Regions from separate parts of the Alkalihalobacillus sp. MEB130 genome, predicted to be linked through region 2. Evidence: riboswitches for the same ligand, from Rfam matches in the RefSeq annotation. Region 2 holds a riboswitch; each other region holds the start of a gene.
The links. A riboswitch is a leader RNA that binds a small molecule or an ion and turns the genes downstream of it on or off. The one in region 2 is predicted to bind thiamine pyrophosphate.
Positions count from the first base shown of each region.

Region 1: another riboswitch for thiamine pyrophosphate. It lies ahead of thiC (phosphomethylpyrimidine synthase ThiC); the one in region 2 lies ahead of N0O92_RS22275 (LuxE/PaaK family acyltransferase).
Region 3: another riboswitch for thiamine pyrophosphate. It lies ahead of thiE (thiamine phosphate synthase); the one in region 2 lies ahead of N0O92_RS22275 (LuxE/PaaK family acyltransferase).
Region 4: another riboswitch for thiamine pyrophosphate. It lies ahead of thiT (energy-coupled thiamine transporter ThiT); the one in region 2 lies ahead of N0O92_RS22275 (LuxE/PaaK family acyltransferase).

Region 1 is NZ_JAOANA010000015.1:103,294-106,466, reverse strand. It holds partial or broken gene N0O92_RS23900 (transposase) at 12-390, shown strand; gene N0O92_RS15670 (2-hydroxyacid dehydrogenase) at 387-1,355, opposite strand; TPP riboswitch at 1,519-1,633, shown strand; gene thiC (phosphomethylpyrimidine synthase ThiC) at 1,768-3,173, shown strand, end outside.
Region 2 is NZ_JAOANA010000035.1:12,640-15,812, forward strand. It holds gene mtaB (tRNA (N(6)-L-threonylcarbamoyladenosine(37)-C(2))-methylthiotransferase MtaB) at 1-1,140, shown strand, start outside; TPP riboswitch at 1,296-1,399, shown strand; gene N0O92_RS22275 (LuxE/PaaK family acyltransferase) at 1,488-2,606, shown strand; gene N0O92_RS22280 (acyl-CoA reductase) at 2,603-3,173, shown strand, end outside.
Region 3 is NZ_JAOANA010000016.1:34,102-37,274, forward strand. It holds gene thiO (glycine oxidase ThiO) at 1-80, opposite strand, end outside; gene N0O92_RS15970 (thiazole synthase) at 102-881, opposite strand; gene thiS (sulfur carrier protein ThiS) at 883-1,080, opposite strand; gene thiE (thiamine phosphate synthase) at 1,086-1,715, opposite strand; TPP riboswitch at 1,767-1,858, opposite strand; gene N0O92_RS15985 (YqgU-like beta propeller domain-containing protein) at 1,931-3,049, opposite strand.
Region 4 is NZ_JAOANA010000010.1:105,092-108,264, forward strand. It holds gene N0O92_RS11835 (amidase family protein) at 1-1,335, shown strand, start outside; TPP riboswitch at 1,372-1,471, shown strand; gene thiT (energy-coupled thiamine transporter ThiT) at 1,547-2,116, shown strand; gene N0O92_RS11845 (calcium/sodium antiporter) at 2,252-3,173, shown strand, end outside.

The DNA of each region.
Region 1 (3,173 bases), on a different contig from region 2:
TATGGCTACTCACAAAAAAATATGATGGAAGAAAGGGGAAAGATAATAAAGCTAGAGTCCGATATCAATTTGATGTTGAAAAATGCAAAGTCTGTCCGTTTCAAGCAGGGTGTTACAAAGAAGGAGTAAAAAAAGTCTTATTATGTGACCATTAAATCAGAAGAATACTCTGAACAAGAAGCATTTCAACAAACGGAAGAGTTTAAAGAAATGGTGAGGTCACGTTATAAAATAGAAGCAAAAAATAGCGAATTAAAATATCGACACGGGTTCAAAATTGCAACATCCTCGGGTCTGTTTGGTATGCACATTAAGGTTGCAACCACGATATTTCAGTTAAACACCTTAGTTTTGTCCCAGCCTTTTTTTAACACAAATAAGGCAAGTTAAAATTTCTTCGTAAGTAAGTTAGGTGGTGTTTCTCCGTTTAGACCTTTTTTTAAGTTGAGCGCTGCTAATTTTGACATATTAAACTCACACTCAGTAGTGGACGAACCAATATGAGGCAAGGTAACAATATTTTTTAGTTTCAACAGTGGATTCGTAGGACTTGTTGGCTCTTGTGTAAAAACATCAATTCCTGCAGCAAGAATGTCAGAATTCACTAACGCTTTGTAAAGAGCTTCTTCATCAACATTTTTGCCTCGAGATCCGTTAATAAAAATAGCGCTTGATTTCATTTTTTTAAATTCATTTGTCCCAATCATTTTTTCTGTTTCTTTTGTTGCTGGTACCATTAAACAAACAAAGTCAGATTGCTGAAGAAGAGTGTCTAATTCACAGTAAGTTGCCTCGTACAACGTTTCTGCTTCCTCATTTCTAGTGCGATTATGATACAAGATAGTCATTCCAAACCCTAAGTGAGCTCGCTTAGCGATGGCACAACCGATATTGCCCATACCGATAATTCCAAGAGTTTTGTGATGAACATCGACTCCATACTGATTCGGTTGAAGAGAAATATCCCACTTTCCTGATTTTACAAACAAATCTAATTCTGGTATTCTACGCGCTGTAGCAAGCATCAATCCAAAAATAGCATCAGCTGTTGTGTCGTTTAGGACACCTGGTGTATTTGTAGCCATAATTCCGCGATTTGATAGTTCATCTACATCTAAGTTGTCATAGCCAACAGAAACATTTGATACAATTTTTAAATGAGGTGCTTTATCTAATAACTCTTTTGTTACTTTTAGTGCAAGACCGATAATTCCATCAGCTTTTTGCAAAGCATCGTCAAAATGAGGATCTCCTAAGTACTCATGGTTTTGAAAAATAGTAACCTCATAGTCTTTCTCTAATTCTTTAACAACACGGCTATCTACTCGCATATAGACTAAAACATTCGGTTTCATGGTGACTCCTTTCTTGTATAACAATGGTATAAAAAACTGTAACATAAAATGTCTAGTTGTACCAATGCAGGCGGAAAGAGGAAATAAAGTGAAAAATCATATCTAAAAATATAGTTGACACATGACTAATTTGTTATATAATGGCAATGTAAACTAATTTAATAGAAAGAACTAGGGGAGTCCAATGAGTTGGGCTGAGAAACAAGAGCGATAAAGATTGTTGACCCTTTGGACCTGATCTGGCTCATACCAGCGTGGGGAAGTTTAAGAATGTTTCGTAATTTATACTTCTATCAATTAGCCGGGTCCAAACCATTATATTTGGTTCCCGGCTTTTTCATATGTGTATCTTATTCTTCCTATCTTTTATGGTCTAGATTCTGCCCTTTCTATTTAAAAAGGAGAGATATCAATGTCCACCCCATCATTAAACGAAAAAAACATTTCCATTATGTCAAGCTTTTCAGGTAGCAAGAAAGTGTACGTTCGAGGGTCAAGGCCTGATTTACAAGTACCAATGAGGGAAATTGAGTTAAGTCCCACAACAGGAACGGTCGGAGAAGAGGAAAATCCACCTGTACGTGTCTATGATACAAGCGGTCCCTATACGGATCATAACTTCAAAGTAGATATTACAAGAGGACTACCTTCTTTACGGAGCAAATGGATTCACGAACGTAATGACGTAGAAGAATATGATGGCCGAAAAGTGAAACCAGAAGATAACGGTTATGTAAAAGCAGATGATCCTCGTGCAAATGATTATGAATTTCCTGGGTTAAAGCGGAAGCCATTGCGAGCGAAACAAGGTCGAAATGTTACGCAGCTTCATTACGCGAAAAAAGGCATCATTACACCAGAAATGGAGTTTATTGCGATTAGAGAAAATCTTGATCCTGATTTTGTTCGTGAAGAAGTGGCAAAAGGAAGAGCGATTATTCCAGCCAACATTAATCATCCAGAAACCGAGCCAATGATTATCGGACGGAACTTTCACGTGAAAATAAATGCGAATATTGGCAATTCTGCGGTAACTTCTTCGATTGAAGAAGAAGTGGAAAAAATGACATGGGCCACTCGTTGGGGTGCAGATACGATGATGGACTTATCTACTGGGAAGAATATTCATACAACACGAGAGTGGATTATACGTAATTCGGCAGTTCCGGTCGGGACGGTTCCGCTTTACCAAGCGCTTGAGAAAGTAAAAGGAATTGCAGAAGATCTTACGTGGGAAGTTTACCGTGATACCTTAATTGAACAAGCCGAGCAAGGTGTAGATTATTTTACGATTCATGCAGGCGTCCTTCTTCGATATGTTCCATTAACAGCTAAGCGTTTAACGGGAATTGTATCACGAGGAGGATCGATTATGGCTCAGTGGTGTTTATATCACCATGAAGAGAACTTCCTCTATACTCATTTTGAAGAAATTTGCGAAATTATGAAAACATATGATATTGCTTTTTCGTTAGGAGACGGTCTACGTCCGGGATCGATTGCTGATGCGAATGATGAGGCCCAGTTTGCCGAATTAGAAACGCTTGGGGAATTAACAAAAATAGCCTGGGAACACGACGTACAAGTAATGGTAGAAGGACCAGGACACGTTCCTATGCACTTAATTAAAGAGAACATGGATAAGCAATTAGAAATGTGTCATGAAGCACCATTTTACACATTGGGCCCATTAACGACAGATATCGCTCCAGGTTATGATCACATTACTTCTGCCATTGGTGCTGCAATGATTGGTTGGTTTGGTACGGCTATGCTATGTTATGTCACACCGAAAGAGCATCTTGGATTGCCAAACCG
Region 2 (3,173 bases):
GCTGTAATTTGTGTGACAGGTTGTTATGCTCAAACATCACCAGCTGAAATTATGGCTATACCAGGTGTTGATATTGTTGTTGGAACTCAAGATCGCGTGAAAATGCTGGAATACATTGAACAATTTAAGCGTGAACGCGAGCCGATTAACGGAGTAGGAAATATTATGAAGTCGCGCGTGTACGAAGAATTAGATGTACCAGCATTTACAGATCGAACTCGTGCTTCCTTGAAAATTCAGGAAGGCTGTAATAACTTCTGTACATTTTGTATTATTCCATGGGCGCGCGGTTTGATGCGTTCGCGCGATCCAAAAGAAGTAATGAATCAAGCACAGCAACTAGTAGCTGCTGGCTATAAGGAAATTGTTCTTACTGGAATTCATACAGGTGGATACGGTGAAGACTTAAAAGATTATAGCCTTGCACGATTACTAGAAGATTTGGAAACAGTAGAAGGTTTAAAGCGAATTCGAATCTCTTCCATTGAAGCTAGTCAGTTAACAGATGAGGTTATTGATGTGATTGACCGTTCGAACAAAGTCGTTCGTCACTTACACATCCCGCTTCAATCAGGTTCCAATTCTGTTTTAAAACGAATGCGTCGAAAGTACTCAATGGAGTTTTTTGGAGAGCGATTAGATCGTCTGAAAGAGGTGCTTCCTGGACTCGCTGTTACGTCAGATGTGATTGTTGGATTTCCGGGAGAGACAGAGGAAGAGTTCCAGGAGACGTATGACTTTATTCGGAATCATAAATTTAGTGAATTACATGTGTTTCCTTATTCTAAGCGTACAGGGACTCCTGCTGCTCGTATGGAAGATCAAGTTGATGAGGAAATCAAAAATGATCGGGTTCATCGTTTGATTGAATTATCGAATCAATTAGCGAAAGAATATGCTTCACACTTCGAGGGAGACGTATTAGAGGTCATTCCAGAAGAACGTGATAAGGAAAATAAAGGCAGTGGCATGTATATCGGATACACGGATAATTACTTAAAAGTAAAAGTTCCTGCTTCAGAAGAGATGATTGGAAAGATTGTGAAAGTGAAAATAACAAAAGCAGGTTACCCATTTAATGATGGAGAATTTGTTCGCGTATTAGATGATGTGGAAACGAAACAAACTGTAAACGGCTAATAGAAGAGAGGTTGTCTCATTGAGCTGACCCTTTATAGTACTGAATGTACTAGGGGCAAACTTGATTTGAGACAACCTCTTTCTCTTTAACGGTTTGAAGTATAGCCAGTTAGGTTGTTTAATGTTATGATTTAAAGGCATAATCATATTGGGAAAAATACCACTAGGGGAGCCTTGCTGGCTGAGATTAAAGTACTGCTTTAGACCCTTTGAACCTGAACTATGTAACAATAGCGTAGGGAAGTGGACATCAAATAATAAGCTATTTTTGGGAAAATATAGTTGAGATTGATGACCGCTTTCATTTTTGGGAGCGGTTTTTTTCTATTGAAGAGGAGTGTTCTACATTGTTTCAAGCTTATGAAGCATTAAAGCAAGATGTGAGCCAATTTATTCACCAGCCTAATGCGGGTGCCGAAGAGTTTAATAAACAAGCAATTGCGGTCTTTCAGTTTCAGTATGAGCATAACCAGACGTTTCGGAAGTTTTGTAGAAAGAGACGTGTTTCCCCACGAACAGTAAAGCATTTCACGGACATTCCACCTGTTCCTATTGATGCATTCAAATTTACAACGTTATCAAGCCATTCGATTGAAGAGGCAGAGGCCGTTTTTATGACAAGCGGGACAACAAACCCTGAGAAGCGAGGAAAGAACTATCATCGTGATCTTGAGATTTATGATTTATCGATGAAGACATTTTTTAAACCAACGATTATCCCAGACGTAGAGCAGATAAAAATGTTGGTGCTTTTTCCTGAAGAAGAAGCTATGCCAAATTCTTCATTAGCGCATTATTTACATATTGCAAAAGAAACGTTTGGAACAGAAGACAGTTTGTATATGTTTTCAGAGCATGACTTTCAGGTCGAAAAACTAATTACTGAATTAAAACAAGCAGAAAAAAGAGATGAACCTATCTTATTAATTGGAGCGACATTTTCTTTTATCCATTTATTAGATGAGTGTCACACAAGGGGAATTCATTTTACATTACCACCGAAAAGTCGTGTAATGGATACAGGAGGAGCTAAAGGCAGGTCGAGGGAAATGGACCCAGGTGAATTAAAAAAAGAACTAAGTCGTTTATTTACTCTGCCGTTGGAGCTGTGTTTGAACATGTATGGTATGACAGAGCTAAGCTCGCAAATGTACGATGGCAATTTGGTTTTGGACAAATGTGATTTTATAGATCCAGTGAAAATTTCCCCTCATTGGGTAACAACCATGGTTGTTGATATAGATACCATGCAGGAGAAGCCTGAAGGAGAAAAAGGAGTCATTGTCCATTATGATTTAGCAAATGTAAACTCAGTTATGGCCATTTTGACAGAGGATATAGGAGTGAAATCGGGTAATGGTTTTCGTTTATTAGGTCGAGCAGAGGGTGCTGAAGCGAAAGGATGTTCTTTAGCTGTCGAACAGTTTTTAGCTACATCCAAATCGTCTAGGGGAGAGATTCTATGACGTTTCCATGTTTTCATGTTCCTACTTCATGTGAGTCTATGGTTCAAAATGTTGAGTTTCAAAACTTAGTGTTCGAGAATCACGGAAAAAAAGTTGAATTGGCTGTTCCAAAAGTAACGGATAAGGTAATGGAAGCAATTATGGCCACTTTAAAAGAGCAGCAAACCACTTATTTGCAAACACTTCGAACGAATGATGTAGTCGACATTTTCCATAAAGCTATTGAAAAATGGTTAGACCCGGAGTATGAGCTCAGGAAAAAAGCAGAGGAATTTTTGCCGATTATTACGGGATATGACCATGAAATGGTTCGGTTATTTCTCGGTCGTTATTTACGGCAATTTCGTAAAGAGAAATTACAGCGGATGATTGATGAAGACTTTGCCAATCCACTCATTTTAGATGAATTTCGTCCAAGGAAATCAGGAGGATTGTACAGAGCTTATGGACCAACAATCACGACTCATATCTTTTCTGGAAATGTTCCAGCATTGCCACTTTGGAGTTTGGCTGCAGGACTTTTGTTGAAGTCAGCAACACTTGGAAAAGTCTCTTCTTCTGAACCGC
Region 3 (3,173 bases), on a different contig from region 2:
TCATAGTTGCGTCGACTGAGCTCAAAGGCTGTTGCAAGACCTATGACGCCTCCTCCTAAGATAAGTACCTTCTCTTGCATATTCTCCCCCCTACTAACCTACTACTTTGAAACAAATTCAGTTAGCCCACTACTAGCTGTAGCATATTTTTTCTTCTGAATTCTGCCTGCTTCATACGAAAGCCTACCAGCTTCAATCGCATATTTCATCGCCGAAGCCATCTTCACTGGATCCTTTGCCTTTGCAACAGGTGTATTCATTAACACACCATCGGCTCCTAATTCCATTGCTTGTGCCACATCCATCGCAGACCCTAATCCCGCATCGACAATAATGGGAACATTGGCTTGCTCCGTAATAAGTTGTAAATTATATGGATTTAAAATACCTAGCCCTGTTCCGATTGGAGCTCCTCCCGGCATGACTGCTGCAGCTCCGGCTTCTTCTAGACGTTTACAAAGCACAGGATCATCCGATGTATACGGCAAAACAACGAACCCTTCTTTTGCCAAGACCTCTGTAGCTTTTAACGTTTCTATTGGATCAGGAAGTAACGTCTTCTCATCAACACTAATCTCAATTTTTATCCAATCACTTAATCCTGAAGCCTTAGCAAGCCTTGCAATCCGAATGGCTTCTTCAGCTGTTTTTGCTCCTGATGTGTTCGGCAGGTAAGTAAAAGACATACCTTCTAAATGTTGTAAAATGGCATCCTCATTTGGAGCACCTAAATTGACTCGCCTAATGGCAAATGTTAACACTTCAGCTCCTGATGCTTTAATTGCTTCATTTTGAACAAACGGATTTGGATACCTGCCCGTTCCTATAAAAAAGCGTGAAGATAACTCTTTTCCTGCGATTGTTAATTTTTTCTGTTTCACTTCATCCACCTCCTACAAATTGGACTAATTCAATTTTCATGCCATCCTTTAATTCAGTAACAGACCAGTTTGATCGTTCAATAATGTTTCCATCAACTTCTGTTACAACTAGTTGTGGATCAAGCTCGAAATAGGAAATAACTTCTTCTAGAGTTGACACCTCAACTTGATGTTCTTCGCCGTTAATAATTAAATTCATATTTATTACACCTCCTGCTTTTGTAAGATACGCGTAAATTGTTGACAAACCCCTGTAATATCGTCAGCTCCTACAATTTCTGATATCATACAGATCCTTGTTGCACCTGCGTCTAATACTTGATCGACATTATGCAATTTAATTCCACCAATGGCTACAAAAGGTATCGTAATCTCTTTTACGACTTGCTGAATATATGTGGTAGTAACAGGATCAACGACATCGACTTTGCTATTCGTATGAAAGATTGGCCCTACTCCAATATAATCTGCACCACCAGCCTCAGCCTCACGGGCTTCTTCAATCTTATGAGTGGAAATTCCAATAATTTTTTCTGGTCCCATAATTTTTCTTACATCTGCAAGTGGCAAATCATCTTGTCCTACGTGAATCCCATCCGCATCAACAGCAAGAGCCACATCAATATGATCATTAACGATAAACAGCACATCATGCTTCTTCGTTAATTCTCGTAGCGCTCTTGCCTTTTTCAATACTTCTCTTTTGCTACTTGTCTTATCTCGAAGTTGAATAATATCAACCCCACCAAGGATTGCTTCTTCCATCACTTCTACTACATCTCTACCTTGATGAAATTCTTCTCCAGTAATTGCATATAACCTAAAATTTCTCATAAATACCCACCTTTTCCAATAAATCAAAAAAGCCGCATCCGAACATACGGAATACGGCTCAGGCGACTTCCCTACGCTGGCGTGATCCAGATCAGGTACAAGGGTTTCTCTCAGCCCGATATCGGACACCCCTAGTCTTTAAACATACATAACGATTGATAACTTTTATTATGACACACAGAATAAAAAAAGCAAGAGTACAAGTAGGATCAATCCTATTCTTCTAAAAGAGGAACAAGTGTCCCTTCTTTTATATCAATGACATTTCCTAATCGCTCTCCTACTAATAAAAAGGAACCTTCAGGAGATATACTTATTGGAACTTGCCTCTCAACTGTCGTTAATCTCTCTTCAGCATCAGCTTCGACATTGTAAGCAAAGAGTTCATATCCATCTGTATAACTAAAGAAATCACTACTATACTTTGGACGTAAATAATAAAAGATTCCATGTTTGTCATCATACGAATAAAAGGGAATCCACCACTGTTCGGAATATGTGTTAAGGATAGGCATCTCAATTTGTCGATATGGTTCCTGTTCCTTATAAAAGGTATAGGTCGAATATAAATCGTACACTGTTTCAACTGTTACAGAAAGAGAAAGTTCATCAGGAAAGCTCATATAGGCAATAACAGCATCTTTCCATTTTTTCATGTCCCCACTGTCTACATTGACTTCATATAAAGGTGCCTGAAAATGAGGCTCAAGCTCTTCCCATTTCAAGTACCCTACCTGATTAGCAGAAATCCATTGAATATACGACTGTTCAAGAAAAATATCCTTTATTTTTGCATCAGCAACATTGACTACATAAGTGTCGAATTCCCAATCTGGCAAGTACGCTACCATAATGAATGTACCCAAATCATACGGGTTCCAATAAATAACATATTCTTCACCATAATCTTTTATCGTTTGCAAAATTTCTCCTCTGTCATTCATGACGACAAGATGTGTCTCGTTTTCTAATGTAACATGTTGGAAGGCGAATAAGGAATAATCTGCATTTGGCCTTACATCCATGATCCAGCCCTCAACTTCAAGAAAGCTAGTTGTCTCTCCGGTAAGCAAATGATACAGGTAGAGATTTGATTGTTCTTCCTGTTCGACCAAATACAATACTCTATTATCATCAAACCAACCAACAACCTCTGTGATCGCTACCTCATTTTGAATCGGGGCAATTGTTGAACCAGTAAAGAATGCATTTGGAACATCTCGCTTGATTGGTTGCTCCTCGAACCTTTTTGGCAACGGCTTACTCTCTAAGGGAGCTTGGGTACATGATGAAACAATTAATAGAGTTGCTATATATAATAAAATACGTTTCATTCTCCCCTCTCCCCTTTACAAAATTTCTCCTCTAGTATTAGACGTATTTCCACTTCATCTCGTTTCACAATTTTTTCATTTCAATAAAAAAAATGATCTTAGTAAGACGCTGGCACTGAAAAGA
Region 4 (3,173 bases), on a different contig from region 2:
CGCCTTGATCGTTCGGGTCCTAAAATCAATTCAATCATAGAAGTCAATCCAGACGCTATTCACATAGCAGAATCTCTTGATACTGAGCGCATGAATGGAAAGGTTCGAGGCCCACTTCATGGAATTCCAGTCCTACTAAAAGATAATATTGATACAAAAGACAAACAACACACAAGCGCAGGCTCGTTAGCATTGGCCGAACATTATGCGAAGGAGGATGCATTCCTAGTCACAAAATTACGAGAGGCTGGAGCGGTCATCTTAGGAAAAACGAATATGTCTGAGTGGGCCTATTTCATGTCTACAGAAAATATGCCAAGTGGCTTTAGTTCAAGGGGTGGACAAGTATTAAATCCTTATGGGCCGTTTGATGTTGGTGGATCGAGCTCGGGTTCAGGTGCGGCCATTGCTGCTCATTTAGCCGCTGTAGCGATTGGGACGGAAACGTCAGGCTCTATTTTAAGTCCGTCAAGTCAAAATAGTCTTGTTGGAATAAAGCCAACAGTAGGGCTTGTGAGTCGCCACGGGGTAATTCCTATTTCTCATACTCAAGATACAGCCGGTCCAATGGCTCGTAGTGTTCAAGACGCTGTCTATGTATTAGCGGCCATTCTGGGGGAAGATGAGAGGGATGTTGTGACAAAGAAAAATCCACTTTCGGCGGAACAGTTATTGGAGGCTCTTCAGTCGTCGTCATCTCTACAAGGAGTTAGAATTGGGATCGCGAAAGACCCATTTTTCACCCAATTAACGAAGGAAAAACAAACAGTTCTTTCAGAAGCGATCGAGAAATTAAAGAGCGCAAATGCGGTAATCGTTGAAGATGTTACGATTCCATCAGCGAAAGAAAAGTGGACAATAGGCGTGTTAGTATATGAATTTAAAGCCAATTTAAATGCCTATTTGCAAGGTGTGAGTAGTCAATTACCTGTTCAAAATCTCAGTGATGTGATTCGTTTTAACTTAGAAGATCCAAAGAACCGTTTGCAATATGGTCAATCGTTGCTGACGAAATCAGACCAAACTAGTGGTACGCTAACAGATGTCGAGTATTTAGAAGCGCTTCAATTTGATCAATATCATTCAGTCGAAAACGGGATTGATGCCGCGCTGCGCAATCATGACCTAGATGTGCTAGTTTTTCCGAATAACCTCGGTGCTGCTATCCCAGCAAAAGCGGGCTACCCGTCTATTACGGTTCCAGCAGGTTATACAGAAGAAGGGGAGCCGGTCGGGATCACCTTTACAGGCAAGGCTTTTTCTGAAGAAAAGCTGATTCATGTTGCAAGCTCGTTTGAAAAACTGGAAAAAGTAAGAAAAAATCCTACACTATAAAAAACTATGATATAATACAAAAGACAAATTAAAACGAAATTCCACTAGGGGTGTCAAGTGACTGAGAGAGGATTATCCTCAACTCTTAAAACCTGATCTAGTTAATACTAGCGTAGGGAAGTGGCTGTGATCATGTATGCTTTTTTTTGCGTGCGTGTATTAACGTCAAACTCTACCTTCTCTTGTGGATAAAACAAAAGGAGGTTTTTTTATGTCTCGAGACCGTTTGTTAACGATGATGGAAGTAGCGGTGATGACTGGTTTAGCGGTTGTATTGAGCAATGTGAAATTTGGTGCTTTATGGGCAATGGGTGGGTCGATATCGCTTATTATGGTCCCGATTTTTGTGATTGCGTTTAGGCGTGGATGGAAAATGGGTGTACTCACTGGATTGTTAGTTGGATTGTTGAATCTTCTAATTGGAGGTTATGTTGTACATCCAGTACAGTTGATTTTGGATTATCCTTTAGCTTATCTTGTATTAGGGTTAGCAAGTATCTTGGTATTGAAAAAAGGTGCTGTGCCGAGTATTACAGCTATCGTGATTGGGCTGTTGTTTGCAACAACGCTTCGCTTCTTAAGTCATTTTGCTTCAGGTGTTATTTGGTTCGGAGAATATGCTCCGGAAGGAATGAATGTTAGTTTATATTCGGCTTTGTATAATCTATCGTATTTAGTGCCTGAAATGTTATTGACACTTGGAGTATTGCTTTTGTTAGCTAAGAAATATCCTCAGTTCTTTTTGGCGAAACGAACGAGACATGAATCAGATGCAGCTTAGACTTTGATAATAGGGAACGTAAAAGGGCGTGAGCCTGTTTACGTTCCCTTCTTTTAATAAGGTTGATTTAATGAGGTTAAAAAGACTCGAAGTTGTGTAAAGTAAAAGAAAGAAAAAGTAGATGGGTGATGTAACATGGTCTATCTTTTACTATTATTAGGTTTCGGGTTACTCATTAAAGGGGCAGATTACTTTATTGATGGTTCATCCAATATCGCTGCCTTGTTTCGTGTACCTCCTCTTATTGTTGGTTTAACAATTGTCGCCTTTGGTACAGGAGCACCTGAAGCAACAGTCAGTATCATTGCTGCTTTGGAAGGAAATGCTGATGTTACAATAGGAAATATTATTGGAAGTAACTTATTAAATATGTCGTTAGTAGTCGGTATTACAGCGTTTATCTTTCCTTTATCTGTGGAAAGGCCAACAATAAAAAAAGAAATTCCGTTTGCTTTTCTTGCCACTGTTGTCTTACTCGTAGCAATGAGTGACAGAATTCTTGAATTTACAAATGCAAACTATATTACTCGAAGCGATGGGATTATCTTTTTATTGTTCTTTGCTATTTTCTTGTATTATGTCATTGAAGCAGCTAGAAATAGCCGTGAAGAGTCAATGGATGTACAGATGAGCCAAGATCAAATAGGTGGTTGGGGCAAGAACACTCTTATTACCGTTGCTGGTTTGGCAGCGATTATATTAGGAGGGTACTTAGTTGTAGAAAGTAGTACAGACATTGCTCTTCGTTTTGGTATGAGTGAAACGTTAGTAGGCTTAACGATTGTGGCAATAGGTTCGTCCTTACCAGAATTAATCACCTCGATCACAGCGGCGATGAAACAACAAAGTGAGATTGCTTTAGGAAACATTGTGGGAAGTTCGATTTTTAATTTACTGTTTGTGCTCGGTGTATCTTCCATTATTTCGCCGCTACCTGTAAATGACAAACTGTTCTTTGATATTTTTGTTTTACTTGTATTAACAATCGTGTTGTTTATTTTCTCTCGTACTCATTATAAAGTGAAGAAATATGAGGGAATGGCTTTAACGATTTTTT